3 regions of the Tepidiforma sp. genome follow, and region 2 is predicted to be linked to each of the others. Evidence: riboswitches for the same ligand, from Rfam matches in the RefSeq annotation. Region 2 holds a riboswitch; each other region holds the start of a gene.
What was found. Region 2 has a riboswitch for cyclic di-AMP ahead of N2041_RS08680 (MFS transporter). Riboswitches for the same ligand answer to the same signal wherever they lie in the genome.
Positions count from the first base shown of each region.

Region 1: another riboswitch for cyclic di-AMP. It lies ahead of N2041_RS07680 (hypothetical protein); the one in region 2 lies ahead of N2041_RS08680 (MFS transporter).
Region 3: another riboswitch for cyclic di-AMP. It lies ahead of N2041_RS10655 (hypothetical protein); the one in region 2 lies ahead of N2041_RS08680 (MFS transporter).

Region 1 covers NZ_JANZZD010000011.1:39,412-49,779, reverse strand. Annotated here, with positions in the region: gene N2041_RS07735 (thiolase family protein) at 1-610, opposite strand, end outside; gene N2041_RS07730 (hypothetical protein) at 779-1,495, shown strand; gene N2041_RS07725 (nucleotidyltransferase family protein) at 1,533-1,838, shown strand; gene N2041_RS07720 (hypothetical protein) at 1,822-1,983, shown strand; gene N2041_RS07715 (zinc ribbon domain-containing protein) at 1,999-2,292, opposite strand; gene N2041_RS07710 (hypothetical protein) at 2,282-2,575, opposite strand; gene N2041_RS07705 (PspA/IM30 family protein) at 2,587-3,294, opposite strand; gene N2041_RS07700 (TerC family protein) at 3,400-4,344, opposite strand; tRNA gene N2041_RS07695 (tRNA-Thr) at 4,565-4,640, opposite strand; gene N2041_RS07690 (lytic transglycosylase domain-containing protein) at 4,695-5,630, opposite strand; gene cysS (cysteine--tRNA ligase) at 5,942-7,315, shown strand; cyclic di-AMP (ydaO/yuaA leader) riboswitch at 7,398-7,535, shown strand; gene N2041_RS07680 (hypothetical protein) at 7,628-8,119, shown strand; gene panD (aspartate 1-decarboxylase) at 8,416-8,823, shown strand; gene panB (3-methyl-2-oxobutanoate hydroxymethyltransferase) at 8,861-9,703, shown strand; gene panC (pantoate--beta-alanine ligase) at 9,802-10,368, shown strand, end outside.
Region 2 covers NZ_JANZZD010000013.1:60,945-71,312, forward strand. Annotated here, with positions in the region: gene N2041_RS08650 (ABC transporter substrate-binding protein) at 1-448, shown strand, start outside; gene N2041_RS08655 (phosphotransferase) at 445-1,605, opposite strand; gene N2041_RS08660 (hypothetical protein) at 1,695-2,189, opposite strand; gene N2041_RS08665 (tetratricopeptide repeat protein) at 2,233-3,567, opposite strand; gene N2041_RS08670 (hypothetical protein) at 3,627-4,649, opposite strand; gene ileS (isoleucine--tRNA ligase) at 5,074-8,322, shown strand; cyclic di-AMP (ydaO/yuaA leader) riboswitch at 8,387-8,522, shown strand; gene N2041_RS08680 (MFS transporter) at 8,509-9,933, shown strand; gene N2041_RS08685 (cation:proton antiporter) at 9,919-10,368, opposite strand, start outside.
Region 3 covers NZ_JANZZD010000020.1:5,250-15,617, forward strand. Annotated here, with positions in the region: gene N2041_RS10630 (hypothetical protein) at 1-597, shown strand, start outside; gene N2041_RS10635 (isocitrate/isopropylmalate family dehydrogenase) at 607-1,611, opposite strand; gene N2041_RS10640 (sodium-translocating pyrophosphatase) at 1,784-3,850, shown strand; gene N2041_RS10645 (hypothetical protein) at 3,960-5,861, shown strand; gene N2041_RS10650 (GNAT family protein) at 5,888-6,454, shown strand; cyclic di-AMP (ydaO/yuaA leader) riboswitch at 6,583-6,717, shown strand; gene N2041_RS10655 (hypothetical protein) at 6,808-7,026, shown strand; gene N2041_RS10660 (antibiotic biosynthesis monooxygenase) at 7,166-7,429, shown strand; gene N2041_RS10665 (response regulator transcription factor) at 7,652-8,428, shown strand; gene N2041_RS10670 (hypothetical protein) at 8,527-10,368, opposite strand, start outside.

The DNA of each region.
Region 1 (10,368 bases), on a different contig from region 2:
CCACCGCGAACTGGTCCATCTCCTCCCGGCTCAGGTTGTAGACCTCGGCCACGTTCTGGGCGGTCTGCACCATCGAGAGGACCGGTGAGTAGTCGAGGATGGCATCCGGGAACGGCACGGAGAAGTTCTCGAAGTGGTCCGGCGCCATGTTCCGCTGCTCCGGCGTCTGCTCGAGCCGGCGGCGGTTGAACTCCGTGATCCGGGTCGTCGGGCCGCGCTGGCCGCCGCCGAGCCCGCGGCCCATCCGCTCCGCGCCCATCGCGATGCCGCACTCCGTCGCGCCGACGGCGATCGACTGCGCGATGCGGTGCAGCACCTCCATGCTCGAACCGCACTGGCGGTTCGTATCGAAGGCGGAGATTTCGGCCGGCAGGCCGGCGAGCCGCGCGATGGTGTCCGCGCCGATGCCCGCGAGCTCACCCGCGCCCTGCACGTTGCCGAGGCCGATATCTTCGACCATCGTGGGCTTCACCTTCGGGTTGCGCTCCAGCAGCGCGCGGAGCACCTGCGCGCCCGCTTCATCGAGCCGGGTGGCGACGAGCTTGCCGCGCCCGCCGCGCGCGAACGCGGAGCGGACACCATCGACGATGACGACGTTCTGAAGTTCCAAGGCTGTTCCTTCTTCCTGGGGTTGCCGGGCTGGGCCGGGGAAACCGGCCCGCAATCCCGAGCATGATAGGGCATCGGCCGCAGAATGCGAATCGCCGCCGTTTGAACACGCGCGTCGCCGCAGCGCGACAGGGGATGACGCGTTCCCCTGCTATCATCCGCAGCCGTCATGCGCCGCCGGCTGCTGCAGGCCCTCCTCGTTGCGCTGATCGCTGTCCTCGGCGGCGCCGCCTGCCTGCCCGGCAGCGACCCCGCGCCGACCCCGACCCCCACGGCGACCGCCACGCCCACCCCGACCGCCACGCCCACCCCGAGGCCGACGCCGACGCGCACGCCCACGCCCACCCCGACGCCCACCGCCACCCCGACACCCACGCCAGTCCCGCCGACGCCGACGCCGACGCCGCGCCCGCCAACCCCCACGCCAACGCCGACGCCGCGGCCCTACGTCCCGCCGCCGCCGTACGTCCCGCCCACACCTTGGTCCCCGCCGGGGTATTACCCGCCCCCGGGGTCCGGCGGCGAGACCGTCGAGTCGTGCAGAGGCTCGTTCGACATCCCTGCCTCCTACGGCTTCGTGGTGACCGTCGAATGCTCGTCCTGGGGCTGGCGGACGCTCTTCACGATTACGGTCGAAACCGATTTCTTTGCGGACTTCGACTATCCGATCGAGATCGAGGTCGAAGTGGACCCGCCCAACGCGCTGCCGGACACCGATTGGGACTACCTCTATTACGACGGCGATTCCGTCGAATTCGACTGGCCCGCCGATTTCCTCTACTTGCGGGACCCTGTGACCGGCCGTTACGACATCACGGTCAATGCGAGGAACCTATCCACTTACCGCTGGGTGACCATTGCCGCGGGCTCCTTCACCATCCGCTGAGCCCCGCCCACGCCGCGGCTTCTCCTACACTCCCCCCGTGGACCCGCGCACCCGCGCCATCGCCGACTGGGTCGTCAACCGCCTCGGCAGCGACCCCCACGTCCGCCGCATCGTCCTCTTCGGCTCCCGCGCCCGCGGCGATGCCCGCGAGCGCTCCGACGTCGACCTCGCCATCGAAGCGCCCGGCGCCGACCCGGTCGCCTGGGACGACATCCTCGCCGCCCTCGACGAAGCGCCGACCCTCCTCCAGCTCGACGTCGTCCGCCTCGACGATGCGCCCGAGGCGCTCCGCGCCGCCATCGAACGGGAGGGCATCGAACTCCACCATGCCGTCGCAGCGTAGCCGGGTCGCCGTCGAAAAGCTGGAGCGCGCCCTCGCCCGCCTCGACGAGGCGCAGGCCCGACGCGTCTACGAGGCCGTCCGCGAGGCCATGCCGGTCCTCCGGGCCGCTGCCGCGCGGCTGCGGGCCGAACTCAACGCCGCCTGAACAGGCCGGCGCGGCCTAGACCGCCGCCTTCGTCCCGCAGCGCGGGCAGAACTTCGCCTTCAGCGGCAGCTGCGCGTTGCAGCTGAGACAGCGCAGCTCTTCTCCCGGGCTCGGGAGCAGCGCGCCGCACTCCATGCAGAAGCGCGCGCCCCCCTCGTTCCGCGCCCCGCAATCGACGCAGAAGATCGGCGGGGCAGCCGGGGCGGCGGCATGGCCGCCCTTCGCGGCCTTCCCCTCCTTCTCCTTCTTCTTTTTCTTGTTCCGGCGTTCGAAGAGCTCCTCGAACACCTCGAACAGCTCATCGACCATCGGCAGCCACCCCCGACGGCCCGCCCGGGATGAGCCCGTCCGGGTCCATCAGCTTCCGCAGCTCCTCCAGCGAGCAATCCGCCGGCGGCACGAACGCATCGGAGGGCACGATTTCGTCCGCCGGCAGCGGCTCGCCCCGCTCCTCGATGAGCCGGTGCATCGCTTCGAGGTGTGCCCGGAACTCCGTCGCGTCGCCCCGGTTGATGTCCTCGTCGAGCGCGGCATCGATCCGGTTCAGCTCGTCGATGAGCGCATCATCGAGCCGCCACTGGCCGCGTCCCATCAGCCGCACGATCACCGCGCACCCCCTTCCGCTGCGACCGCGGCCCGCAGCCGCTCCAGCTCGGCGTCGATGGTCGCCTGCCGGCCGAGCGCTTCCAGCTCCCGGTCGATGCCCGTCTTCCCATCGAGCGAATCCTCGAGCACGCCGCTCTCGAGCAGCTCCTGGATCGCCTGGCCGCGGCTCTTCAGCTGGGCCGTTCGGTCCTCCGCCCGCTGGATGGCGTAGCCCACGTCGGTCATCTCCTCCGAAAGCCCGGTCACCGCTTCGCCGATGCGGACGGTCGCCTTCGCCGCCGTGTACTGCGCCTTCAGCACCTCCTTCCGGGTGCGGAAGGCTTCGACTTTCGCCTGCAGCCGCTGCTCCGCCTGCACGAGCTGCTCCTGTTCGGCCTTGAGGTTCGCCACCTGCGCCTCGAAGCTCTCGACCTGCGCCTGCGTCGAGGCCTTCCGTTCGAGCGCGATGCGGGCGAGGTCCTCGCGGCCCGCCTTCAGCGCCTGCATCGCCTGCGCATCGAAGGTCGGCAGTTTCGCGCGCAGCTCCTCGGCCTGCAGCTCGAGCCGCCGCCGCGCCGCGGTCACCTCCACGATGCCGCGCTTCACATCGCGCAGCATCTCCACCTGCTTCTCATAGCTCAGGTCGAGCATCTCGCGCGGATCCTCGAGCCGGTCGAGCGCCTTGTTCGCCTTGGCCTGGAAGATGGCCGTCAGCCGTTTCCACATCGGGGGTCGACTCCTTTCCTGCTGCTGTCGTGCTGGTCACGGTCTCCCGGACGGGTGCAGTCTTCGGCACCATTCGATCGTACCGGAAGGCCGGGGAACCCGGTGTCAATGCCCATGCGCGGCCTCCGCGGCCGGCGCGGGCGCCGTCTTCGGCCACCGCCACGAGGCCAGCAGCGCCACCGCGAGGATGCCCACGATGACGCCGAGGCTCGCCAGCGACGGCACCTTGTAGAGGTCGACGATCAGCATCTTCGTGCCGACGAAGACGAGGATGGCCGCGAGCGCCGGCTTCAGGAAGCGCAGCCCGCCGAGGTAGCCGGCGAGCACGAAGTAGAGCGCCCGCAGCCCGAGGATGGCGAAGATGTTCGAGGTGAACACGATGAACGGGTCGCTCGTCACCGCGTAGATCGCCGGGATGCTGTCCACCGCGAACACGAGGTCCGTGCTCTCCACGAGCACGAGCACGAGGAAGAGCGGCGTCGCGTACAACACCCCCTCCCGCCGGACGAAGAACTTCTGCCCCTCGTACCGCGCCGTCACCGGGAAGAGCCGCCGCGCCAGCCGCACGAACCGGTTCTTCTCCAGGTCCGGCGTGTGCTCCTGGTCCCGCAGGAACTTGATGCCCGTGAAGATGAGGAACGCGCCGAAGAGGTAGATGACGAAATGGAGCGTGTGGATGAGGAAGCCTGCGGCCGCGATGAGCACCGCCCGCATGAGCACCGCCCCGAGGATGCCCCAGAAGAGCACCCGGTGCTGGTAGGCCGGCGGCACCGCGAACGCCGAGAAGATGAGCAGGAAGACGAAGACGTTATCGACGCTGAGCGATTTCTCGATCAGGTAGCCGGTCACCCACTCCACGCCGGCCTCGCCGCCGCGGAAGAAGACGACCCCGGCGTTGAACGCCAGGGCCAGCCCAATCCAGGCCGCGCTCCATGCCAGCGCCTCCCGCCGCGAGACGGCGTGGGCGTCCCGGTGGAAGACGCCGAGGTCGAGCGCGAGCATGCCGGCGACGAGGCCGGCAAAGATGAGCCAGGGTAAGAGGTCGGTCATGGGTGCCCTTCGCGGCCAGCAAAAAAACCCCGGCCGCATCCTCCGTGCAGGATGTGCCAGGGTCTTACCAGGCGAAGGTCTCGCCTCGCGGGGCCGGCGCTCAGCGCGCGTGGTGACGACCCTCGCGGTCTCCCGGGGAGCGGGTGACGGCTACTCCCCCTTGCCTTTCCACCGTAGCGGCCCGGCCGCGAACGCGTCAAGCCGCCAGCGAAATAGTACGTGGAGCCTCGACAGGGACTCGAACCCTGGACCTAGCGATTACGAATCGCTCGCTCTACCAGCTGAGCTATCGAGGCCCGCTGCCCATCATCCTACCGCGCCCGCCGCCTTCGGTGAATCCGTCCCGCCCCTTACGGGATCGTGATCGCCTCCGGCTTGCAGCTCCACGCCGACCACGGCTTGTGGCCCTGCGCCTCGCTATAGCGGAACGCCGCCAGCGCCGCCTTCAGGTTCGCCACCGGGTCGGCCCACTGCTCGAAGCTCAGCCCCGCGTACTCGAACCAGAGCGGGATCACCTGCATCAGCCCGTACGCCCCGTAGCCCACCGCATCCGGCCGGAACCGGCTCTCACACCAGGCGACCCGCGCCACGCTGTCCGCCAGCTCCGCCGGCCAGCCCGCCTCGATCGCGAACGCGATCACCTGCGCGTAGGTCAGCGGCGGCAGGCTCGCTGCCGGCGGCGCCACCGCGGGCGCCGGCGCAGGCGCCGGGGATGCGGCCGGCTCCTCCCGCGCGGCCGGGGGCGCCGCAGGCGACGGCGCCGGGGCCGGCGCGCTGCTCGCCGCAGCGTTCGTCGTCGCGGGCGCCGGGGCCGGCCGGGGCTCTTCTGCGGCAGCCGCCGCTGTTGCCGGCGCGTCCGCCTCCGCGGCAGCCGCCGTCGTGTCGGTGATGACGTTCGACGGCCGGACTTCGATGACGCGCGCCGGCGCGGGCAGCGCCGCCGCCAGCGCGAAGCCCACCTGCGGCGCCCGCGCCTCCGGCGTGCCGCCGCCCACGAGGTGCGCCGCGAGGAAGAACGCGAGGCTCAGCATCAGCACTTCCGCCGGCCGCACGAACCACGGCTGCCGCTGCGGCTCCTGCCGGGCCGGCGGCTCCTCCCGCCAGCGCGGGGCGAGCGCCGCCGGCGCGCCTGCGGGCCGCGCGCAGCCGCACGCCTCGGCGGCGTACGCCGGTTCGAAAGCGGGCTGGAGCAGGGCGGCGTCGGATTTCGCGGGCAGGCGGAGCCCCCGGCACAGCGCCAGGGCCACGGCAAGGCCGTAATCAGCCCACGTTGCGAGCCTGCTCATGACGCGCACCGGCTCCTCGCGAAGCCGGGCCGTCACGCGGCGGTCTCCACGTAACTTCCGTTTCCCATAGGCAGTCTCAGCGCGCCAGCCCGGGGCGCAGGGGCCGGACCGGGGAATCCGGGCCGGGGGCGGACGCGCCTGTTCACCCCGCCAAGGGTGCCCCTGAGGTTCGCACAGCAGCCCGCTAACAGGCAATACGCCCGCCACCACGAGTCATGCCCGGAATTCCCACGACCCGCGCCAGCGCCGCCCCCGAACGTGCCGCAACGCCGCCCTCCGTTACACTGGAGCGACCACCCAGGGGGCCCGAGATGCAGCTGACGGATACGCTCTCCACCTCGCGCAAGCCGCTCCTCCCGCCCGTCGGCGATGACGGCGTCGTGCGCATCTACGTCTGCGGCATCACGCCTTACTCCGAAGCACACGTCGGCCACGCCCTCCACGCTATCGTCTTCGATACCCTCCGCCGCTACCTCGACTGGCGCGGCATCCCCGTCCGCCACATCCAGAACTTCACCGATATCGACGACAAGCTCATCGAGCGCGCCAACCGCCTCGGCATCCCCATGGCCGAGCTCGCCGAGCAGAACATCCGCCAGTACCTCGCCCAGCTCGCGGCGATGAACGTCCTCCCCGCCCACCAGTACCCCCGCGTCACCCAGGTGATGCCCCAGATCATCCGCTTCATCGACGGCCTCATCGCGAAGGGCTTCGCCTACGCTGCTGGCGGCGATGTCTACTACCGCGTCCGGGCCTTCGGCGCCGAGCGGTACGGCGCCCTCGCCAAGCGCGATATCGATGACCTCCGCGCCGGCGCCCGCGTCGACCCCACCGAGCACAAAGAGGACCCGCTCGATTTCGCCCTCTGGAAGGCTGCCAAGCCCGGCGAGCCGAGCTGGGAAAGCCCGTGGGGCCCCGGCCGCCCCGGCTGGCACATCGAGTGCTCCGCCATGGCCCTCGAAACCCTCGGCGAGCAGATCGACATCCACGGCGGCGGGATGGACCTCATCTTCCCCCACCACACCAACGAAATCGCCCAGACCGAGGCCTACACCGGCAAGCCCCCCTTCGCCCGCATCTGGATGCACAACGCCCTCCTCCAGCTCGGCAGCGAAAAGATGTCGAAGTCCATCGGCAACCTGGTCTCCATCCAGGAGGCCCTCGACCGGTACGGCGCCGATGCCCTCCGCCTCTTCGTCATCACCAGCCACTACCGCAGCCCCGTCACCTACTCCGAAGAGGCCCTCGAAGCCGCGAAGGCCGGCGCCGAGCGCCTCCGCCATGCCGCCTTCGCCCCCGGCGGCAGCCAGCCCGCCGGCATCGACCACGAAGCCGTCCGCGCCCGCTTCATCGAAGCCATGGACGACGACCTCAACACGCCGCGCGCCCTCGCCGCCCTCTTCGAACTCGCCCGCGAGATCAACCGCGCCGCCGCCGCCGGCGGCGATGTCGCCCCCGCCCAGGGTGTGCTCCGCGAACTGTGCGGCGTCCTCGGCCTCACCCTCCAGGCCCCCGCCGGCCGCCGCCGCGAAGCCGCGCCCTTCATCGACCTCCTCGTCGAACTCCGCGCCGAGCTGCGCGCCGCGAAGCAGTGGGCCCTCGCCGACCGCATCCGCGACCGCCTCGCCGACCTCGGCATCGACCTCAAGGACAGCCCCGACGGCACCACCTGGAGCGAGCGCTGAGCCGCCCCGCCGGCCCGATTGTTATGCGATTGCAACGCCGAAACAGGCAGTTCGTAGCACACGCCGCGCCCCGCCCGTGATACGGTGACTCGTGCCGAACCCCGCCGCAGCCGGCGGGGGCGGGGGAACCACTCCCTGGGGTGTATTGCGCGAGCAGGCGCATAGGCGACTTCCGACGCCGAACCCGTCAGCTAACCCCGCAGGCGTTCGGAGGGCACCGCCCCGGCCCTCCCCGGAATCCGAACAGGCCCGCCGGCCCTCCCACCGGAGGCGCGGCGCGGCCCCACGACGGCATCGCCAGGAGGTTCTGCCATGACTTCAGCACCCACGTCCTATTCCGGCACCTTCGCTCCGCTCCAGGCGGATGGCTCCGTCTTCACCATCCGCGACCCCCTCGCCGAGGCCCGCGACCTGCTCCGCCACGCCGCCCGGCTCCCCTTCCATGCCAACCAGCCGCAGGCGTGGCAGAGCGCCTTCCGCCAGGCCGTCACCGACGCCCGCGCCGCCATCCGCCACCACATCTGGAGCGCCGAGCTCCCCGATTCGCCCCTCAACCTCGCCGAGATGCTCGAACCCCGGCTCATGCCCCGCGTCGACCAGCAGCGCGAAGAGCACGAAGCGTTCTCGCGCAAGATCGACGAGCTCGTCGCCGAGGCCAGCGCCCCCGGCGATATCGACATCTGGAAGATGATCGAGCTCAGCGAGCAGGCCATCCTCCTCGAAATGGCCCTCGCCCGCCACCACAACCGCCTCACCCAGATCGTCTTCGAAACCACCCACCGCGACCTCGGCGAAGCCGGCTGACGCGCCCCCGCGGGGCGGACCGCGAACTCCCGCGGTTCGCCCCTTGACAACGCTTCGCCGTATCGAAACGATCATGCCGCCGGCGATCCCCGTAAGGACGTCGAGCCTGCTACACGAACCGCCTGCACGTTCAACGAGCGTCCGCCTGGACCCGCGTGGCCGGTACGGACCGGGAAGTTGAGCCGGAACCAGCGCCCCGTGCGCCCCCTGCCAAGCCCCGTGTCGTCCCCGCCTCGCACGCACCGAAGCGGGGACGTTTGCTGAACGGCCGGCGGCACGCCGGAGGGGACAGCACCATGCGCGTGATGATGAGCGGCAAAATCCACCGCGCCACCGTCACAGGCGCCAACCTCGATTACGAGGGCTCCATCACCATCGACCCGGACCTCATGGAGGCCGCCAACATCCTCCCCTACGAACAGGTCCACGTCGTCGACGTGACCAACGGCGCCCGCCTCGAAACCTACGCCATCCGCGGCGAACGCGGCTCCGGCGAAATCTGCGTCAACGGCGCCGCCGCCCACCTCGTCCACCGCGGCGATATCGTCATCATCATCGCCTACCAGCACCTCACCGACGCCGAGGCGCAGGCCATCGCGCCCCGCCGCGTCTTCGTCGATGCCCACAACCGCATCACCAGTGTCGAAGCGGGCGACGGCTACAGCCACAACCCGCGCGAACTCGCCGGCAGCGCCGCCGGCTGATTCCCGCGCGCACCGCGCGAAGGAGGGGCACCGGGCCATGGGACGGCTCTCGATCCACAAACTCAAAGAATGGAAAGCCCAGGGGCGGCGGTTCGCGATGATCACCGCCTACGACTACCCCACCGCCCGCCTCGTCGAACAGGCCGGCATCCCCATCATCCTCGTCGGCGACTCCCTCGGCTCCGTCGTCCTCGGCTACGACTCCACCATCCCCGTCACCATGGACGACATCGTCTACCACACCCGCGCCGTCGTCCGCGCCACCGAAAAAGCCATCGTCGTCGCCGATATGCCCTTCATGAGCTACCAGGCCGACCCGAATGAGGCGATGCGCAACGCCGGCCGCCTCCTCAAAGAAGGCGGCGCCACCGCCGTCAAGCTCGAAGGCGGCAGCCAGCTCGCCCCGCTGGTCCGCCGCATGGTCGACGCCGGCATCCCCGTCATGGGTCACCTCGGCCTCACCCCGCAGTCGGTCAACCAGTTCGGCGGCCACAAGGTGCAGGGCAAGACGCCGGCCGCCGCCGCGAAGCTCATCGCCGACGCCCGCGCCCTCGAAGAAGCCGGCGCCTTCGCCGTCGTCCTCGAAACCATCCCCGCGCCGCTCGCCCGCATGGTCACCGAGCGCATCGCCATCCCCACCATCGGCATCGGCGCCGGGCCCCACTGCGACGGCCAGGTGCAGGTCCTCCACGACATGCTCGGCATCTACGACGACCGCCGGCCGCTCAAGCACGCGAAGCGCTACGCCGTCCTCGGCGAAGCCATCCGCGAGGCCGTCCGCGCCTACATCGGCGAGGTCGAAGGCGGCCAGTTCCCCACCGCCGAGCACAGCTTCGAGATGGACGACGCCACCCTCGCCGAGCTCGCGCAGGCCGGCTGACCCGCCCGCCCATGCCGCCCGCCAGCGACGCCGACTTCTCCCTCGCCGGCGAGCCCGCGCACCCCGGCGGACCCGTCATCCTCACCAGCCCCGCCGCCATGCAGCGTTGGCGGCGCGCCCACCCCGGCGACCTCGGCTTCGTGCCCACCATGGGCTACCTCCACGACGGGCACCTCGCCCTCGTCCGCCGCTCCCGCGCCGAGAACCCGCTCACCGTCGTCTCCATCTTCGTCAACCCGACGCAGTTCGGCCCCGGCGAGGACTTCGAACGCTACCCCCGCGACGAAGTCCGCGACCTCGCCCTCCTCCGCGAGGCCGGCGTCGATGCCGTCTACCTGCCCTCCGCCGCTGAGATGTACCCGCCCGGCTACCAGACCTACGTCACCGTCGAACGGGTGACGCAGCGGCTGGAGGGCGCGGCCCGCCCGGGCCACTTCCGCGGCGTCGCCACCGTCGTCCTCAAGCTCTTCAACGCGGTCAGCCCCACCCGCGCCTACTTCGGCCGCAAAGATGCCCAGCAGCTCCGCGTCATCCGCCGGATGGTGCGCGACCTCGACCTGCCCGTGGAGATCGTCCCCTGCGAGATCGTCCGCGAACCCGACGGCCTCGCCATGAGCTCGCGGAACGTGTACCTGTCGCCCGCGCAGCGCGCCGCCGCGCCCGTC
Region 2 (10,368 bases):
CGCCGACCTCGAAGGGCGGGTGGTGGCGGCCGCGCTCGCCGCGCGCGAGCGCCGGGCCGCGCAGGGCGGCCTCCGCGTCCTCGTCCTCACCGGCGCGGGGCGCGACGTCTTCGCGGCCGGCCCGGCGACCTACATCGGCAACCTGCTCAGCATGCTCGGCGCCGAAAACGCGCTCGCGAACCCGCCCGAGGGCGGCCCGCTGCCCGGCTTCGGCGTCATCGACCCCGGCGCGGCGGCCCTGCTCGCGCCCGATGTCGTCCTCGTCCTGCCCGCCGGCGACGGCGGCCTCGATACGCTCATCCGCACGGACCCGGCATGGGCCGCGGCCCCCGCGGTGCGGAGCGGCCGCGTCTACGCCATCGACCGGATGCTCTTCCTCCGCGCGCCGGGGCCGCGCGTCGCCGAGGCGATCGAGACGCTGCTCGGCCTCCTCTGGCCGGCGCGCTAACCCTGCGCCTGCGCGGCCGCCATCGCCTCGAGGATGAGCGGGTGCGGCCGCTCCTCCAGCGTATCCAGCACCTCGTACGCGCGCAGGTCGTGGATCGCCGAGAGCGAGCGCCGGAGCATCGCCTTCGCCAGCTCGACGCCCCGGTCGTTGGCGAGGTCGATCGACCCGGCGGACACCACCGGGTAGGTGAGGCACCACATCACCGTCATCCGGTAGTCCTCCCAGCACTGCTCCCACGGGTACTCGCGCACGCCGTGCTCCACGAGCGTCTCGTGGTACGCCCGCACGATGTCGCGTTCGTGCGCCTTCCGCACGGCGGGGTCGACCGATTGGCTCATGAAATAGCCGATGTCGTACGGCCCGCGCGCCTTCACGGCGATCTGCCAGTCGACGAGCGTGAGCGGCGCATCGCCCTCCGGGCTGCCCCAGAAGACGTTGTCGAGCCGGAGGTCGCCGTGGCAGAGCGTCTCGGGCGCGCCGGAGAAGCGGTCCTGCATCGGGTTCATCCGGTGCATGTAGCGCAGCACCATCTCGCGCTCGAAGTCGGTCAGCTCGCCGCCGAAGTTCTGGAGGAACGGCTCGACCGCCTGGGCGAAGGCGACGGCCGCCATCAGGTTCACCGGGTCGTTCCCGCGCGGGACCCAGTCGAGCGCCTCGAGCTCCGGCGAATTCCACCAGCGGGCGTGGAGCCGGCCGATTTCCCGGACGAGGGTGTAGCACTCCTCGGCGCTGGCGCCGGCCACCTGGTCGCCGAGGCGGAGCCCGCCGAGGTCCTCCATGAGGATGACGTACTGCACCGTCTCCGGGTCGCCGGCGGCGTAGTAGGCGCGGGCGCTGCGCACACCGATCCGGTCGGCGAGCTCGTCATAGATGCGCCGTTCTTTCTCATAGAAGCCGAGCATGTGGGCGACGCCGCGCCCGCCGGGGTCGGCCGTCGGGATCTTGGCGATGAGCGTCGCCGGCGCGCCGGGCTCCTCCCGGTCGTAGACGAGGGTGATGCGGGCGAGCTCGCCGAGGATGCCGACCCCGGCGCCGATGCGCTCGCGCGGGGCCTCGACGACGCGCGCCTCGCGGAGGTGGCCCCGCTCCCGCAGCGCGGCGGTGAGCCACTCCGGCGTGACGTCGTCCATCGTGGCGGGAATGGAAAGGCTGGTCATTCAGCAAACCCCCCGGGCGAACAGATTCGAGGAATCTAGCACCCGGGGGGCTTCGGAGCGATGCGCGCGCTTGCGCTGTTAACCTGCCGCTACATCAGCGGCGGCGGCGCCTTCGGCGGGTCGCGCCGCTCGACGACGAGCAGCGTGACGATCGCCGCCACCACCGTCACGCCGAGGCTGATGCCGCCGAGGATCGCGACGGTGTCGCGCGTCCGCCGGCTCACCTGGTCGATATCGCCGAGGAAGACGGAGACGGTGAAGATGGCCGTCAGCCCGAGGAAGGCGGCTGCCGGGGCGAGCGCCTCCCACTTGCCGCGCTGCGCGAGGTAGCCGAACGCGAGCCCGGCGATCGCGAAGAAGGGGATGAACGAGACGAGCCACTCGCGGTGGTTGTCCCACGAATCCCGCAGCTCGAACATCGCCACGGTGAAGAGGAGGGCGAAGACGGCGCCGAAGCCGTAGCCCCAGAAGCGGGCGGCGATGTCTTTCCACGTGACGGCCGGGCCTTTCGGCCGCGTCGCGCGGTCGTGGATGAACTCGGATTTCTGCGGTTCGAACGGAGCAGGGAGGGAGAAATCGGCCATCGTGGGCCGATTGTGGCCGGGAACGCCGGCTTCCGGCAAGCGCTCAGGCGCTGAGGGCAGCCTGCCGCGCGGTGATCGCTTCGAGCCAGCGCCGGTCGCGGCCGTTCGGCCGGCGGTCCAGCCGCTCTTCGAGGATCGCCCGCGCCTGCTCCAACCGGCCCGCCCGCGCGCAGGCCTCGATGAGTGTCTCCTCGAAGACGTCGCGCTGGGCGTGGCTGCCGCCGAGCCGGATGAACTCCGGCCGCGCGAGCTGGAAGAGGTTCGCTGCCCGGCTCCAGTCGCCGTGGGCGAAGGCGAGGTACGCCTCGCCGAGCGTCACCAGCATCGGGCCGGCGTTCAGCTTGCCGCCGGCGGCGCGGTCGCGCAGCTGGCCGACGAGCGTGGCGAGCCGGGCCGTGTCGTTCGCGGCGCACCACGCGATGAGGCAGTGCACATCGGCCCAGGTGATCCCGGCGCGGGGGAAGTTTTCCGCCGCATACGCGGCCACCTCGCCCCACGGCAGCTCCTCCGCCGGCCGCTCGGTGAGCGTGCACCGCCAGAGCAGCGAGGCCGCATCGGCGATCGTGCCGAGCGGCGGCGAGGTCGCCACCGTCGGCCGGATAACGCGGTCGTAGAGGTCCAGCACCCGGTCGAAATTCCCCGCCGCGAGCTCGAAGAGGGCGAGGTGCCAGTGGTTGTGGACGTAGAGCTGGTGGGCCGGGTCGTAGCCGATGAGCCACTCGCGCAGGAAGCCGGCCCCGCCCTCGGCGTCGCCGGTTTCGTAGGCGATGTGGGCGACGGTGTGGGAGGCGTGGCCGTTGCGCGGGTTGCCCGCGAGCGAGCGCTCGACCGCCTGCCGCGCTTCGTCGTGGCGGAACAGCTCGTTGTAGGCGAAGGCGAGCTGCGAGAGGAACCACCAGTCGTCGCCGTAGGCCGGGGCGAGCGGTTCGAGCAGGGCGAGCTGCTCGTCGTTCCGCTCGAGCCGGCCGCTGAAGCCGATGAGGCCGTAGACGCCCGTCGCCTGCGAGAGCACGAAGGCATCGCGCGGGAACTCGGCGATGTGCGCGCGGAGCTTCTCGAGGGCGGTGCGGCTGTCGCCCGCGATGGCGGCGGCGATGCATTCGACGTGCTGGCGTTCGCGCCGGGTGGCGCCGCCGACCACCTGCTGGGCCCGCGCCGCCGCCTCCCGCGCCTCCAGCGGGCGGGCGCGGAACTGGAGCATCCGCGCCTCGGCGATGTGGGCGAGGGCGAAGCCCGGGTCCTCCTGCCGCGCCTCGCGGAAACAGTCTTCGGCCTCGGCCTCGGCGGCGAGGGCGTGGTCGAGCCCGCGGCAGTAGGCCTCGGCGGCGTTCGCAGAGGTCGTCGACAGCGGCAACCCGTACCGGTCGGTGAACGGCATGGCATCCCCCCGGGGCGGCGTGCGCGCATTCTAGGCCAGCGGCGCGCCGGCCGCGCGGGTCAGGTGCCGCCGCCGCTCCCCTTCGGTACGGGGAAGAGCGCCCAGAGCCCGTTGTGGTCGCTGGCGTAGAGCAGCCGGCCGTCGGCCAGCCGCGCGGGCCGGTCGGCGAGCGGCCCTGCCACGGACGCGCTCCAGCCGGCGGAGAAGATGAACGACGTCCGCGCCGTGGGCGGCGGCTGCTCGCCGATGACGGCGGGCCGGCAGCAGGTGGCCGGGTTCGTCACCGCCAGCGGGTCCTCGAAGCCGAGCGCGCGGATCGCCTCGTAGGCGGGCGAGCCGGGCGGGTCGGAGAGGTCGGCGAGGATGATCGCCGGGCCGCCGCCGCGCTGCGCCTGCACGAACTCCGCGAACGATTCGGCCTGCTGCCCGCGGAGCCGCTCGCTGCCCCCCGTGAGGTGGGTGATGAAGGCATCGATGGTCGGCAGGGCGGGCGGCCCCTTGATCCGGACGTGGAGCGCGGCCCGCCCCTCCGTCTCGCTCGTGCGGGGATTCAGCCACGTCGGCGTCGCGCCCTGCACCACCCAGCGGTCGCTCCGGACGAGGACGAGTTCGCCTTCTTCGAAGCCGATCTGCTTCGCCAGCTCCCGGTTCTGGGCCTCCGTCCGGCCGGTGAACCACGGGTTCGCCTGCACGAAGAGCGGCTCCATCTTCAGCTCGGCGGCGAGCTTCGCCACGGCCGAGCCGTGGGTCGCCGTCCACGTCGCTTCGCTGAAGCCGGCGAGGTCCGGCCGGTAGCTCCGCAGCTCCTCGGCCACCAGCTTCAGCCGGTCTTCGAACGTGTCGCCGGCGGTGGTGTCGTTGGCGTCGGTCGCGATGGGGCTCATCAGGTTCAGGTAGGCGACCCGGAACTCGGTCGGCTCGGGCGTGGGCTCCGGCGTCGGCACCGGCTTCGTCGGCGTCGGCTCCGGGGTTTCGACCGGCCGGGCGTAGCTGTCGCTCGGCGGCTTCGAGGAGCAGGCGGCGGCGAGGCTCCCCGCCGAGAGCGCGCCGAGGCCGATGAGGAAGCGCCGCCGGCTCAGCATTGACATTCCCCCGCGGGCGCTGCTGTAGTGAACCGTACCGGCGATGACGGAGACGAGTAGCGCCGCATCGGCCGTCCAGCGAGCCCCGCGCGGTGGAAGGGGGCACGGCACGGCAGCGCGAAGATCCCTCCCGAGCCCCCGGCCGAACGGCGCCGCGCGCGCCCAGTAGACCCGGGCGGAGGCCCACCGTTAGCAGGGGCAGGGGCGTGACAGCGCCCCACGAGGGCCCGCCGCGAGGCGGGAACCAGGGTGGTACCGCGGGCGCGCGCGCCCGTCCCTGGAGCGGGGGCAGGCGCGCGCTGTCGTGTCCGGGCCTCCGTGCGCGCAACCATCTCTCGCCGAAGGGTACGATACCGCGGCCCTCCGCGGCCTTCGCCCATCGCGCCCGCCGGCGTCAATGCTGCTTTCCGCACCGGAGGCCACCGTGTTCCGACCCGTCGACCCGAAGGTCAGCTTCCCCGCCCTCGAAGAGCGCATCCTCCAGTTCTGGAAAGAACAGCGCATCTTCGAAAAGAGCATCGAGCAGCGCCCCGAAGACAACCTCTTCGTCTTCTACGAAGGCCCGCCCACGGCCAACGCCCGGCCCGGCATCCACCACGTCCTCTCCCGCGTCTTCAAAGACCTCGTCCCCCGGTACCGCACGATGCGCGGCTACCGCGTGCCCCGCAAAGGCGGCTGGGATACCCACGGCCTGCCCGTCGAGCTCGAAATCGAAAAAGAGCTCGGCCTCAAATCGAAGCCCGAGATCGAGGCCTACGGCATCGCCGCCTTCAACGAAAAGTGCAAGGAGTCCGTCTCCCGCTACGTCGAAGAGTGGACCCGCCTGAGCGAGCGCATCGCCTTCTGGGCCGATTACGACCACCCGTACGTCACCTACGACAACGGCTACATCGAAACCTGCTGGTGGATCTTCAAGCAGCTCTGGGATGCCGGGCTGGTCTACCAGGACTACCGCTCCACGCCCCACTGCCCGCGCTGCGGCACCAGCCTCTCCGACCACGAAGTCGCCCTCGGCTACCAGGATGATGTGCCGGACCCGTCCGTCTTCGTGAAGTTCCGCATCCCGGGCGATGCCCTCGCCGCGGCCGGCTACCGCGCGCCCGGGCCGCTCGCCCTCGTCGCCTGGACGACGACGCCGTGGACGCTCCCGGGGAATGTCGCCCTCGCCGTCAAGGCCGATGCCGAGTACGGCGTGTACGAACTGGAGGGCGAGGCGGTCATCCTCGCCGCGGCGCTCGCGCCGAAGGTCCTCGGCGGCGAACCGCAGCCAGCCGCCCGCCTCCGCGGCGAGCAGCTCGTCGGCCTCGCCTACGAACCGCTCTACCGCCCCGAGGCGCTCGGCCACCCGGTGATGCGCTTCGGCGACGACGGCCGCCTTCGGCCCCTCGCGCCCGGCGAATCGACCGACGGCCTCCGGCGCGTCATCGCCGCCGACTACGTCTCGCTGGAGGACGGCTCCGGCATCGTCCACATCGCCCCGGCGTTCGGCGGCGAGGACTTCGAGGAGGGCAAGCAGTACCGGCTGCTGTTCGCGCAGCCGATCGACCTCCGCGGCATCATGGCCGAGGGGCTGCCCGGCGCCGGCACGTTCGCCAAGCAGGCCGACCGCGAGGTCGAGCGCGACCTCGAAGAGCGCGGGCTGCTGCTGAAGAAGGGCACCATCCGGCACACCTATCCCTTCTGCTGGCGCTGCGGCACGCCGCTCCTCTACTACGCCAAACCGAGCTGGTACCTCCGCACCACGGCCCTCCGCGGGCAGCTGCTCGCCGGCAACGAGCGGATCAACTGGTATCCCGAGCACATCAAGCACGGCCGCTTCGGCAACTGGCTCGCGAACAACATCGACTGGGCCGTCAGCCGCGAACGGTACTGGGGCACGCCGCTCCCCTTCTGGCGCTGCGAGGCCTGCGGCGAAGCCGCCTGCATCGGCTCGAAGGCCGAGCTCATCGAGCGCGCCGAGGACCGCGCCGCCGCCGAAGCGCTCGACGACCTCCACCGGCCGTACGTCGATGCCGTCACCATCCGCTGCGCGGCCTGCGGCGGCACCGCCCGGCGCGTCCCCGAAGTCGCCGACGCGTGGTTCGACAGCGGCGCGATGCCGTATGCCCAGTGGCACTTCCCCTTCGAACACGAGGCGGAGTTCCGCCGCCACTTCCCGGCCGATTTCATCTGCGAGGCGATCGACCAGACGCGCGGCTGGTTCTACACCCTCCACGCCGAGGCCACCCTGCTGAAGGCCGCCGGCGCCATCCCGGATGGCATCGCCTACAAGAACGTCATCTGCCTCGGCCACATCAACGACGAAAAAGGCAACAAGATGTCGAAGAGCCGGGGCAACACCGTCGACCCGTGGACGGTGATCGAGAAGCACGGCGCCGATGCGACCCGCTGGTACATGTACGCCGCCAGCCCCGCCGGCATGCCCCGCCGCTTCAGCGCCGGCCTCGTGGAGGAGGGCCTCCGGCGCTTCCTCCTCACCCTCTGGAACACCTACAGCTTCTTCGTCAGCTACGCCAACATCGACGGCTTCCGGCCCTCCGGCGGCCGGTTCGAACCGGCGGCCGAGATCGACAGGTGGCTGCTGAGCGAGCTGAACGCCCTCGTCGCGAAGGTCACCGCCGAGCTCGAGGAGTACGACCCGACGGACGCCGCCCGCGCCATCGAAGCCTTCGTCGACGACCTTTCGAACTGGTACGTGCGCCGCTCCCGCCGCCGCTTCTGGCGGGGCGCTGCCGAAGGCGACGCCGACAAGCAGAGCGCCTACGAAACGCTCTACGCGGCGCTCGTGACGCTCGCGAAGCTGCTCGCGCCGTTCACCCCGTTCGTCGCCGAGGAGCTCTGGCAGAACCTCGTCCGCTCCGTCGACCCCGCCGCGCCGGAGAGCGTCCACCTCGCCGCATGGCCGGAGGCCGACGCCAGCCGCATCGACGACCGGCTGAACGCCGAGACCCAGCTCATCAAGCGGCTCTGCTCGCTCGGCCGGGCCGCCCGCGCGAAGGCCAGCATCAAGGTCCGCCAGCCTGTCGCCGAAGTCGTCGTGAAGCTGCGCGATGCCGCCGAGGCTGCCGTCGTCGAACGGAACCGCCACCTCGTCCTCGAAGAACTGAACGCGAAGGCGCTCCGCCTCATCGACGACGAGACCGAGGTGGTGGCCTACGACGTGAAGCCGAACCTCCCCGTCCTCGGCCCGAAGCACGGCCAGGCGGTCGGCGCCATCCGGCAGGGGCTCGCCGCGCTCGACCCGGCGGAGGTGGCCGCCGCCGTCCGCCGTGGGCGCGGCCTCACGGTGGCCGGCATCGAGCTCGAGCCCGGCGACATCCTGCTGCAGGCGCAGGACCGGGAGGGCTACGCCGCCGCGCAGGAGGCCGGCTACACCGTCGCCGTGACGACCGCCATCACGCCCGAACTCGCCGACGAGGGGCTCGCCCGCGAAATCGTCCGCCGGCTGCAGGACCTCCGCCGCGAGGCCGGCTTCGAGCTGGCCGACCGCATCCGCGCGTGGGTCGCCGGCGACGCCGAGGTGGAGCGGGTGGTCGCCAGCCACGCCGCCTACATCAGCGGGGAGACGCTAGCCATCGAACTCACCGCCGGCGAGCCGCCGGCCGGCGCCGTCCGCGCCGAGGAAGACCTCGACGGCAGCCGCACGGTCTTCGGCGTCCAGCGCGTGAGCTGAGCGCCCGGCGCGGTCGTTCGCTGCACGTTAACGGTCTGCACACGAAACGCTCACGCGTGCCGTATAGTGTGCGAAGCCGAATCCCCGCGCACGCGGGGAGCGGGGGACCCAACCACTCGGGGTGAATCGCGCGCGAGCGCGTAGGCAACTCCCAATGCCGAACCCGGCAGCTAACCTCGCAGGCTCTTGGGAGAGACGCGGCACCTGAAAGCCCGGTCTCTCGACGAACCCGGCGGCCCGCCTCCCGGCGGCGCCGCCACCGAGATCGTCTCCGGGGGAACACGGGTGTCCGCCGCCGCGCCGTCGCTCCGCTTCGAACGCACGCTCACCTACGCCGCGCGCTTCACCGCGCAAGCGTCCCAGAACATCTGGCTGGCTGCGCTCTTCCTCGTCGCGGGCACCAGTTCGAAGCCCGCGCTCGACCTTTCGAGCCTCTTCATCGCGATGCTCATCCCGTCCATCGTGCTCGGGCTGCCGGGCGGCTCGCTCGCCGACCGGCTCGGGCCGGGGCGGGGCTACGCCGCGGGGGCGCTGCTCCGGCTGCTCCCCGTGGCGGCCGGCATCTGGTGGCTCGATGGCGGCACCAGCGCGTGGGTGCTCGCCTTCCTCTACTCCACCGGTTCGCAGGTCTTCACCCCGGCCGAACTCGCCCTCGTGCGCCCCCTGCAGGATGCGCACGTCGGCCGGGTGCACTCGTGGTTCGCCGCGCTCCAGTACGCGGGGCAGGGCGCTGGCATGCTCGTGCTCGCCCCCGCGCTCTACTTCCTTGGCGGTCCCACGGCCATGGTCATCGGCGCCGCAGTCGGTTTGTCCCTCCTCTTTCTCCTGACCGTGGTGCTGGCCGTGCGTGTCGCTCCGCTGGCGCGGGCGTTTGCCGCTGGCAGCGCCCGCGCCGCGCTCTCCTTCGGCGCGACGATGCGGTTCTTCGGCCGCGAATCGATCGCCCGCTACGCCGTCATCGCCCTCGGCCTCAAGATGGTCGTCTCCAAGGGCATCGTCGTCGCGCTCCCGTTCTACCTCGAGCGCGACCTCGGCCTCGGCTGGGAGGCGATCGCCTACCTGTTCGTGCCGGGCATCCTCGGCGTCCTCGCCGGGCTCTGGTGGTGCAGCCGCGAACTCACCCTCGCCCGCGCCCACGAGGTGCTGCGCCTCTCGCTCCTCGGGCTCGTCGCCGCGCTCGCCGCGCTGGCGGCGCTCGATTACGGCATCACGGCGGTCGCCCAGTACAGCCACATCCCGCCCGTCGCCCGGCTCGAAGCGGAGATGAACACCACCTTCGCGGTCGCCATCCCGGTCGCCTTCCTGCTCGGCGCGTCGCTCTCTGGCCTGCTCATCGCCGGCCGCGTCGCCCTCACCGAGACGGCCCCGCCGGGCCAGCACGGCCGCGTCTTCGCCGTGCAGCTCACCATCACGGAGACGGCGATTTCGCTGCCGCTCCTCGCCCTCGGCATCGGGACCACCTACGCCGGCGCGCGGGTCACGCTCGCAGGGATGGCGCTCCTCGTGGCCGGCTTCCTCCTGCTCGCCGAACTCGACCGCGCCCGCTCGCTGTTCGCCCGGCGGCCGGCGCTCGAACCGGAGGCCGCGCCCTCGCCCTCAGCCGGCGCGTGACCGCATCCGGGCGAGGATCGCCGCGACCGCCGGCTCGCCGACGCGGAACGCCTTCAGCGTGTGGCGGCTCATCTCCAGCGCCAGCTCCAGCTCGCCCAGCACCGCCTCGTCCGCGCCGTGCTCTTCGAGGAACGCCCGCTCGCCTTCGCTGTGCGTCCGCACCACGATGTCGATGGCCGGGTTCGCGCCCCGGGCGAAGGTGACGATCCGCCGCGCGCTCAGCGGGTCCGGGATGGCGACGACGAGCGCCCGCGCGGTGCGGATGCCGGCCCGCTCCAGCAGCACCGGGTTCGAGGCGCTGCCCTGGAAGACCGTCACGCCCTCGCGCCGGAGCGCCGCCACCGTCTCGGCGTCCTGCTCGATGACGACGACGGGGATCGCCTGGTCGCGGATGGCGCGGTGGACGACGCGGCCCACCCGGCCGTAGCCGGCGAG
Region 3 (10,368 bases), on a different contig from region 2:
GGCCCGCTCGAGCGCATCGTCCCCGAAATCCTCGAGCGGTTCGCCGCGAAGAACGCCGCCCGCGAACAGGCCCTCGCCGCCAGCCGCGTCATCATCCGCACGAGCGCCAACGCCATCCGCGCCGTCCACCGCGGCGAATTCGAGGCCGCCCGCCGGCTCATCGCCGAGGCGCGCGCCACCCACGAGGCCGCCGTCCGCGCCCTCGAGGGCCACGCCGACATCTACCACGCCGGCTTCCTCCACGATGCCCAGAAGGAGTACGCCGAGGCCGTCACGACCTTCGAACTCTGCTCCGGCGGCGCCATCCCCGGCCCGGCCGAGCTCGGCGTCGAAGACGCCGCCTACCTCAACGGCATCGGCGAAGCCGTCGGCGAACTCCGCCGCGTCATCCTCGACCGCCTGCGCGCCGGCTCCTTCGAGGGCTGCGAAGCCCTCCTCGCCGCCATGGACGACATCTACGGCGTCCTCGTCACCATCGACTACCCGGACGCCATGACCGGCGGCCTCCGCCGCACCACCGACCAGGTCCGCGGCATCCTCGAAAAGACCCGCGGCGACCTCACCCTCGCCATCCTCACCCGCCGCGCCGCGGGGTGAGCCCCGGCCTCACGCCGGCACGACCCGCCGGATGACCGCCTCCGTGAACGCCATCGTTCCCAGCGTCCCGCCGAGGTCACGCGTCTTCTCGCCCTCCGCGATCGTGTCGTGCACCGCATCCACCAGCTGCCGGCCGAGCGCGCCGTACCCGCAGAACTGCAGCAGGTAGCCGAACGCCTCGATCGCGCCGGAAGGGTTCGCGATGCCCTGCCCGGCGATGTCGGGCGCTGTCCCGCCGGCCGGGTCGAACACCCCGATGACCGGCTGGTGGCTCTTCGAAAACGCGTACGAGGCGCTCGCCCCGAGCCCGATGGAGCCGATCAGCCCGTACACCATGTCGCTCAGGAAGTCGCCGTACTCGTTCGGGCAGACGATGACGTCGTACCGCTCCGGGTTGATGATGAGCTTCGCGAGGAGCGCATCGAACAGCTCCCGCGTGTGGCGCACGTTCCGGTACTCGGTCGCCACCTCGGCCACCACCTCCTCGAACAGCCCGTCCGTCGCCCGCTGAATCGTGTACTTGCTCGTCGAGGTGACCGCCTGCCGGTGCTGGTCGGCCAGGCGGAAGGCGAAGTGGGCCGCGTGCTCCACCGGCGTCCGCTCCATCACGCGCACGCTCACCGCCGAGTAGTAGCCGATCCGCATGCCCGCGTCTTCGTACGTGCCGCCGGTGGCGATGCGCACCACGTGGAGGTCCACCTTGCCGGTGTAGTTGCGGCTCACGCCGGGGTAGCTGCGGCACGGCCGGTGGATGACGGCCAGCCCCAGCCGGTCGCGCAGCACCTGGTTCGGGCTCACCGTCTCGGTCACCGTGGGGTACTTCATCGCAGCGCCGAGCGCGCGGGTCGCCTCGATGCCCTCCTCCAGCGCAGCCGGCGAGGCCTCCCGCCGCTCGAGCGACCAGTCGACCGGCCGGAAGACGACCGGCGAGCCGAGCGCCTCGTTCACCGCGTGGATCGCCTGGCGCAGCTCCGCTGCGATGCCGTCGCCGTTCAGTTCAGCCACTTCGCGCATGTCTGAGAACCCTCCCCGGGCCAGTCTCCCCAGAGTGTGCACCCGAAACGGTCTACGGTGGACGAACGAAATTCCCCGTAACGTTCCCCGTTGGTAGGATTCGGCCGGCTTCCGTGCACCGGCGCGCACGTGTCGCGCCGCACAGCCGGACCACACTCTACCGGGGGACGACATGAACAACTTGCTCGTGGCGCTCGGGGCAGGCGTCATCGCCCTGCTCTTCGCAGCGTGGATGGCCCGCCGCGTCCTCGCCGAAGACGAAGGCACCGAGACGATGAAGCAAATCGCCCGGGCCATCCAGGAAGGCGCCGCCGCCTTCCTCCGGCGCGAATACACCTTCCTCGCCGTCTTCGTCGTCATCGTCGCCGTCGCGCTCGCCGTCTTCGTCGACTACGACGTGCTCGACCGCTTCGGCCCGCAGCACGGCGAACTGACCGACTTCCCGCGGACGGCCGCCGCCTACGTGCTCGGCGCGATCAGCTCGGCGCTCACCGGCTACATCGGCATGTACATCGCCGTGCGCGCCAACGTCCGCACCGCCGCGAAGGCGCGCGTGGGCCTCAACCCCGGCCTCCGGGTCGCCTTCAGCTCCGGCGCCGTCATGGGCATCACCGTCACGGGCATCAGCGTCATCGGCCTCGCCCTCGTCTACCTCATCACGCAGGACGTCCAGCCGCTGACCGGCTACGCCTTCGGCGCCTCCTCCATCGCCCTCTTCGCCCGCGTCGGCGGCGGCATCTACACCAAGGCCGCCGACGTCGGCGCCGACCTCGTCGGCAAGGTCGAAGCCGGCATCCCCGAGGACGACCCGCGCAACCCGGCCACCATCGCCGACAACGTGGGCGATAACGTCGGCGACGTCGCCGGCATGGGCGCCGACCTGTTCGAGTCCTACACCGGCTCCATCGTCGCCGCCATGGCGCTCACCACCGCCGCCGTCGTCGGCGCCGACAAGGGCGTCTTCGATTCTGCCGACGTGAACGCCTGGGACGCCAAGGCGTTCGCCCTCCCGCTGCTCATCATGGGCATCGGCATCATCTCCGCCATCATCGGCACCTTCCTCGTCCGCACGAGCGAGAACGCAACCATGGGCCGCCTGCTCTGGGCGCTCCGCACCGGCATCTTCTCGGCCAGCGGCCTCGTGCTCGCCGGCACGGCCGTCCTCCTCGTCGCGATGGACCTGCCGTTCGAACTCTTCTGGGCCGTCCTCATCGGCCTGGTCGCCGGCCAGGTCATCGGCACCGCGACCGAGTACTACACGGCCTACGAATTCCGGCCCACGCAGAACCTCGCGAAGACCGCCGAGACCGGCCCCGCGACCGTCATCATCGGCGGTCTCGGCCTCGGCATGCTCTCCACGGCCGTCCCCCTCATCGCCATCGTCATCGCCATCTGGAGCACCTACCAGATCGCCGGCCTCTACGGCATCGCCCTCGCCGCCGTCGGCATGCTCTCGCCGCTCGGCATCACCCTCGCGACCGACGCCTACGGCCCCGTCGCCGACAACGCCGGCGGCATCGCCGAGCAGGCCCACCTCGACCCCTCCGTCCGCGAGCGCACCGACGCCCTCGACAGCCTCGGCAACACCACCGCGGCGACCGGCAAGGGCTTCGCCATCGGCTCCGCCGTCCTCACCTCGCTCGCCCTCATGGTCACCTACTCGCAGGTCGTCGGCATCAACGACATCGACATCCTCGACGTCGATACGATGCTCGGCCTGCTCATCGGCGGCCTGATGCCGTTCGTCTTCGCCGCCCTCGCGATGGGCGCCGTCGGCCGGGCCGCCATGGCGATGGTGAACGAAGTGCGCCGCCAGTTCCGCGAAATCCCGGGCATCATGGAAGGCACCGGCAAGCCCGATTACGCCCGCGCCGTCGCCATCTCCACCGACGGCGCCATCAAGGAGATGATCCTCCCCGGCCTGCTCGCCGTCGTCGTGCCGATCCTCATCGGCGCGATCATCGGCGCCGAGGCGCTCGGCGGCCTCCTCATCGGCTCGATCGCCTCCGGCGCCGTCCTCGCCCTCATGATGGCGAACGCCGGCGGCGCCTGGGACAACGCGAAGAAGTACATCGAAGCCGGCCACCTCGGCGGCAAGGGCTCCGAACCCCACAAGGCGGCTGTCGTCGGCGACACCGTCGGCGACCCCTTCAAGGACACCGCCGGCCCGGCCCTCAACATCCTCCTCAAGCTCATGTCGATCGTCGCGGTCGTCTTCGGCCCGCTGTTCGTCGGCTGAGCGTTTCCGCGGTCCGGCCGCAGGGCATGAACGGCCGCCGGTTGAGCACCGGCGGCCGTTTTCTCTATCCTGCGGCCTCCGGGCAACCCGCCCGGGGAGTCCACCGCGCATGCTGCTGGCCCAGGCCCTCGTCCCCATCGCCGTCGTCGTCGCCCTCGCCGCTGCCTTCGTGAGCCGCGCCGCCGCGCGCGATGCCGCCGCTCCCGCTCCGCCGCCGCGGGGCGGCAGCCTCGTCGAGCTCGCCCTCCTGCTGCTGCCCGCCGGCCTGCTCGGGACGGCCGCGCTCGCCGTCTTCACCGGCGGCTACGCGGGCTCGCTCGAGCGCGCCGCGTGGGCCGGGGGCAGCTTCCTCGCCGGCTTTACCGCCGCGGCTGTCGCCGCGCTGCTCGCGCTCGCGCTCGACGCCGATGAGGGCCGCCCTGCCGCGGCCGGACCCCTCACCGGCGCCGCGCTGGCCTTCGGCGCCGCTGCCGGGGTGTTCGCCCTCGCTGCCGGCCCCGCCGGCGAAGGCCCGTGGGCCGCAGCGTCGCTCGCCGTCCCGGCGGCCGCCGGCGCCGGGCTCGCGGCGCTCGTCGCCGTCCTCGCCGGCCCCCGGGAGCCGGGCCGGCCGGCCGGGGCCGCCTGGGCGGCTGCCGCTCTGCCCGCCGCCGCCCTCGCCGGGCTCCTCGCCGGCGGCGAAGCCGCTGCCCTCGCCCGCGATGCCGCCTGGGCCGCGTTCCCGCTCGCCGTGCTCGCCTGCGCGCTCGCCGGCGCGGCGGTCGGCGTCATCCCCGGCACCGTCATGGCGGCTGCCGGCCGCCGGGCTGCCGGCCTTGCCGCTGCGTGGGTCGCGGCCGCCGTCACCGCGCTCGCGGCCGCCGGCGCGGCCGTCGTCCTCCTCCCCGGCGGCGAAGGGTGGGCTGCCGGCGCGGCCGCTGCCGGCGCGCTCGCGGGGCTCGCGCTCGCCCACCCGGGCGTCCTCCCGCGCACGGCGTCCGCCGGCGTGCTGCTCGCGTGGGCCTTCGCCGCCGCGGTGGCGCTCGCCGCGTGGCTCCTCGGCCGCGAACTGACCGCCGAAGGCTTCGGACCGGCTGCCGCCGGCGGCTACGGCCTCGCCCTCGCCGCGGCTGCGGCCCTCGGACCCGCCATCGCCCGCGCCTCGCTCGTCCCGCTCGTCCCCGCCGCTGCGGCCGCGCCCGGGCCGGGGGAGGTCAGCATCACCCTCTGGGCCCGCCCCGGGGAGGGCGCCGGCCTCGCCCTCGAAGCCCGTCCCGCCGCACCGCCTGCCGCCCCTCCCGCTGCCGCTGCCGCGTTCGGCGCGGCGATCCTCGCCGGGCTCGCGCTCGCGCTCGCCTTCGGCGCGCACGGCCGCCACGAACTCCTCCGCACCGCCGCATCCGATCCGGTCGCCTACGCCGAAGCCGTCCAGGCGCTCGGGCTCATCCCGCCCGGCGCGCCGGACCGCTACGCCCTCGCCAACGAGGTGCGCGCCCACCGCGAGACGCTCGACGACCTCCGCGCGGCCATCGGCGACGACGCCGACTTCGGCCCCGCCGACATCCGCCTCCTCCTCGGCGCCGATGCCGCGTCCCGCGACGCGTTCGTCGCCTCGCGGCTCGCCGCCGGCGACCTCATCGAAGGCGAGGCTGCCGCCATCCGGGCCGCGCGCTGGCCGCTCCCGTCGCTGCGCCCGCTTCCCGCGGCCAGCGCCGGCGGTGCGCTCGGCCTCCTGCTCGGCTTCGCCGCCCTCGCGGTCTCCGGCACCGTCCTCGAGCGCCGCCCCCGGCCGTGGCTCGCCTTCGCGGCCGCCCTCGCCGCGCCGGCCGTCCTCCTCGCCGCCGCGCCGGCGCTCCGCTTCTTCGGCCCCGGCCCGGCCGATGCCTACGCGCTGCTCGCAGCCTTCGCCCTCGCCGCCGGGCCCGGCGCGGGGCTGCTGGCCGGCCGTGCGAACGACCCCCGCGCGGCCGCGCTCGGCCCGGCCTTCGCCGCGCTCGCGCTCGCCCTCGCCGCCGGCGCCCTCGCCTCGACGTAGCCCGCTGCCGGGTGCATCCTGCCGTCATGGACGAGCCCGCTCCCCCGAGTCCCTTCGAAGGCCGCCTCATCCGGCTCCGCGCCCGCGAGCCGCGCGACGCTGACCAGCTCCACCGCTGGTTCAACGACCCGGAGGTCACCCGCTACCTCAGCCTCCGCTACCCCGTCTCCCACCGGACGGAGGAGGAGTTCCTCGCCGCCCACTCCCGGCCGGCCTACGCGAACGCCAGCTTCGCCATCGAAGCCCTGCTCGACAGCCAGCTCATCGGCGGCGCCGATCTCCGCACGTCCAGCCCCGAGGACCGCTGCGCCGAACTCGGCATCGCCATCGGCGACCGCACCCGCTGGCACGGCGGCTACGGCACCGACGCCGTCGCGACCCTCTGCCGCTTCGGCTTCGAGATGATGAACCTCCACCGCATCGAACTCTGGGTCTTCGCGGAGAACGAGCGCGCCATCCGCCTCTACGAGCGGCTCGGCTTCCAGCGCGAAGGCACCCGGCGGCAGGCGGTGTGGAAATACGGCCGCTGGCACGACCTCCACCTCATGGCGCTCCTCGAAGGCGAGCTGCGCGAACCTCCCGCCGGGGCGTAGGGCGCTTCCCGGACCACCCGGTAAATTTGTGACGAAAAGCGCAAAGACCTATTGACAGCCCCCGGCGCATTGGGTAGCTTGCGCCGAGTGAACGGCGTTCGTCGTCGTTCGCATGCGCGTTCGGTTCAGTGCACCACCTGCCTAGTGCGCCACAGCGGCGCAGCGGGGGACCCATCACCCCGGGGCGAACGCGGCCACCCGGCCGCCAGGGCGCCTTCCGCCCGAGCCCGTCAGCTAACCCCGTCGGCAGTCTGGAAGGCCTGGCGAGCAGGTAGCTCGTTTCGAGGTCTTTTTTTCTGTCCTCGAAGGTCACCATAACGGCTCTTTATCGAAAGGAAGAGGAGGGAATCGTCATGCCAGCTCTGCAGGAAGCACCGCCGAAGTCCTGCCCCAAGTGCCGCGGCTCCATCATCGTCGAGCGCGACTGGCACGGCACCTACGGCAGCTGCATCATGTGCGGCTACGTCCACGAAGTGCTCACCAGCCCGCCCGTCGACCTCGCCGCCGAGGAAGCGGCCCTGCCCCAGCGCCAGCGCCGCCGCCAGCCCTCGCACGGCAAGCTCCGGCTCTGATCCGCGGCCGAACCAGCGCCCTGGAACCGGGACCCCCGCAACCGCGGGGGTCCCGCCTTTTCGTCAGCACCGCCGCGCCCTAGAATTCGCGCTCCGGAGGTAGCAGAGCACACCCATGCCGTACATTCGCCTGTCCATCATGAAGCCCCGCCGCGGCGAAGAAGCCCGCTGCGAAGAACTCCTGCGCAAACTCGATGCCGCCGCTGCCGCCCACGCCGGCTGCCAGGTCCACTACCTGATGCGTCCCCACGACGACAGCGGCGAAATCGCCCGCCTCGCCATCTACGATTCCGAAGAATCCGCCGAGCGCACCGCCAACGACACCCACATCATGGCCCTCCGCTCCGAAATCCATCTGCTCGTCGAGCCCGGCCACACCGAGCGCGCCTTCTTCACCATCTGATGCGGGCCGCGGCCCCCGCAGCGGGGCCGCGGGATTCCCCCGATCTCGCCGCGCGGCGCCCCTCACCACCGGGAGTTCGCCGCCGAGGATCAGGGTTTTCGCCAATACGCCCCCGCGAGGCAGCCCCTAGACTCCTCCCTGTCGCCGGGTTCCCCACACGGGCAACCCCAACGGCACGGCACCTCCCCGCCGCCGCCGGAGACTACCTGAGGAGTTCGACCTGTGAACCAACTGCGCCCCCAGCCACGGACCTTCCCGGCCCGCCCGACGAACGGCCCGGCCCGCGCCGCAGCTCCCATCCGCATCCTCCTCGTCGATGACCACGCCGTCATCCGCCAGGCCCTCCGGATGCTCCTCGAGGCGCAGCCCGAACTCGAAGTCGTCGCCGACGTCGAAAACGGCCGCGAAGCCGTCCAGGCGGTCGAGCGCCTCCAGCCCGACGTCGTCCTCATGGACGTCGTCATGCCCGGCCTCAACGGCCTCGAAGCCACCCGCCAAATCCGCCGCATCGCCCCCGCCACCCGCGTCGTCATGCTCAGCGGCTTCGTCGATGAAGACCAGCTGCTCGATGCCATCCGCTCCGGCGCCTCCGGCTACATCATCAAGAAGTCCGACGTTTCCGAACTCGTCCTCGCCATCCAGACGGTCCACCGCGGCAACAGCTACTTCTCCAGCGCCCTCTCCGAAGGCTTCGACCTCGCCGAAGTCCTCTACCAGGCGAAGCGCTCCGACCAGCGCAACGGCATGGATACCCTCACCAGCCGCGAGCGCGAAGTCCTCCAGCTCATCGCCGAGGGGTACACCAACCAGGGCATCGCCAACGAGCTCTACATTTCCGTCAAGACCGTCGAGGCCCACAAGGCCCACATCATGGCCAAGCTCCACGCCCGCAACCGCACCGACCTCATCCGCTACGCCATCCGCAAGGGCATCGTCCGCCTCGAAAGCGTCGAAGAGGCCCAGTCGATGCTCGACGACGCGGAGGCCGCCGCCGGCTGAGGCCCCGGCCGACTTCCGCGCACCACCTCCCCGCGAACGCACGAACGAAGGGGTCCGAAACGGGACCCCTTCGCTGTCTCACCGTACGCCGCGGCGGCTCAGCCCATCCCGGCCAGCCGCTTCCGCTTCTGCGCCACGTAGTCCACCAGGATGTACTCGCCCAGCTTGTCCGGCGTCGTGTAGAACACGCGCCCCTTGTTGATCCGGGCCACCTGGTTCACGAACTCCTTCAGGTAGTAGTTCCGGTCGAGCATGAACGTGTTGATGGTGATGCGCTTTTGCGTGCAGCGCTTCACCTCCTTCAGCGTCTCCCGGATGGTGATCGGGCTCGGCGGGTAGGCGAAGTACGAGCGCCCCCGCTCCAGGTGCGCCGTCGGCTCCCCGTCCGAGATCATGATGATCTGGCGCGTCCCTTGCGTATGCTTCGCCAGCAGCCGCTGGGCGATCATCAGCGCGTGGTGCATGTTCGTGCCCAGCACCGATTCGTCCCACCGGACGTACGGCAGCTCCTCCGTCTTCAGCTCCCGCGCGTAGGCGCTGAACCCGATGATGTAGAGGCTGTCGCGCTGGTACTGCGACGAAATCAGGTTGTTCAGCGCCATCGCCACCTTCTTCGCCGCCTGGAACGAACCGCGCAGCGCCATCGACCAGCTCAGGTCGAGCATGATCACCGTCGCCGTCTGCGTCAGCAGCTCCGTCCGCGCCACCTCGAAGTCGTCCGGCTTCAGCCGGATCGGCGTGCCCGGCCCCTCCCGGTACATCGAGTTCATCATCGTCTTCTGGATGTCGAGGTAGAACGGGTCGCCGAACTCGTACGGCTTCGTCGTATCCGTCCGTTCGCCGCCGGTGCCCGTTTCGCGCACCTCGTGCTTCCCGAAGGTGTCGGCCTTCAGCTGCTGGTAGATCTCCACCAGCGCCCGCTGGCCGATCTTCCGGGTGCCGCGCGGGGTCAGCTCCCACTGGTTCCCCTTCTTCCGGATGTAGCCGGCCTCTTCGAGGATTTCGAGGAACTGCTTCAGCTGCTCGAGCGCTTCGCGCGCCTCCGGGCCGAGCAGCTCCTCCAGCTTGTCCGCATCGATGTCCTCGATGTCCCCGCCGTACTGCGTCCGCTCGATCTGCCGCTCCAGCTCGTCGATCGACTGCATCTGGTCCATCAGCTGCATCGCCGACTGGAGGTCGAGCTCTTCGTCGCCGCGGAAGGGGTACTGGTTGCGCAGGTCCCGCATCGGGTAGAGGTATTCGAGGTTCTGCGCGAGCTCGTTCAGCGCCTGCTGCAGCTCCGGGTCGCCCACCTTGTCGGAGAGCAGGTCCTGCAGCTGCTGCCGCAGGTCGCCCGGGAGCGAATCGAGGAGCGACTGCATCTGCCCCATCTGGTGCTGCATCTGCCGGATGAGGTCGTCGAGCGACTGCGGCGGGTTGTCGCCGAAAAGGTCGCCGTACTTCTCCATGAACTGCTCGAAGTTCGGCTCCCGCCCGGCCATCCGGTCCTGCAGCATCTGGTTCAGGTCGCGGACCATGTCCTTCATCCGCTGCAGGTCCTCGGGCGACATGTTCGCGATCTGGTCGTAGAGGTCCTTGAAGAAGGTATCGAGCATCGCCTTCTTCAGGGATTCGAGCAGCTCGTTGAACTTCTGCTGCGCCTCCGGGTCCATGAACTCGTAGTTCTGGAGCTGGCGCACCTGCCCGGCCACGTCCTGCGGCAGGTTCTCGAGGAACTCCTTCTTCCGGTTCGCGATGTTCCGGAGCATCTCGGCGAACTCGCGCGGCGGCGTCGGCTGGCCGCCCTGCTGCCCTTCGGCGCCCTGCTGGCCGGCGTCGCTCTGCTCCCCGGCCTGCTGCTGGCCCGGCTGGCCCGGCTGCTGGTTCGCCTGCGCGCCCTGCTGCTGGCCGCCCTGCCGGCCCTGCGGCTGCTGCTGGCCCTGCTGGCCCGCTTCGCCCTG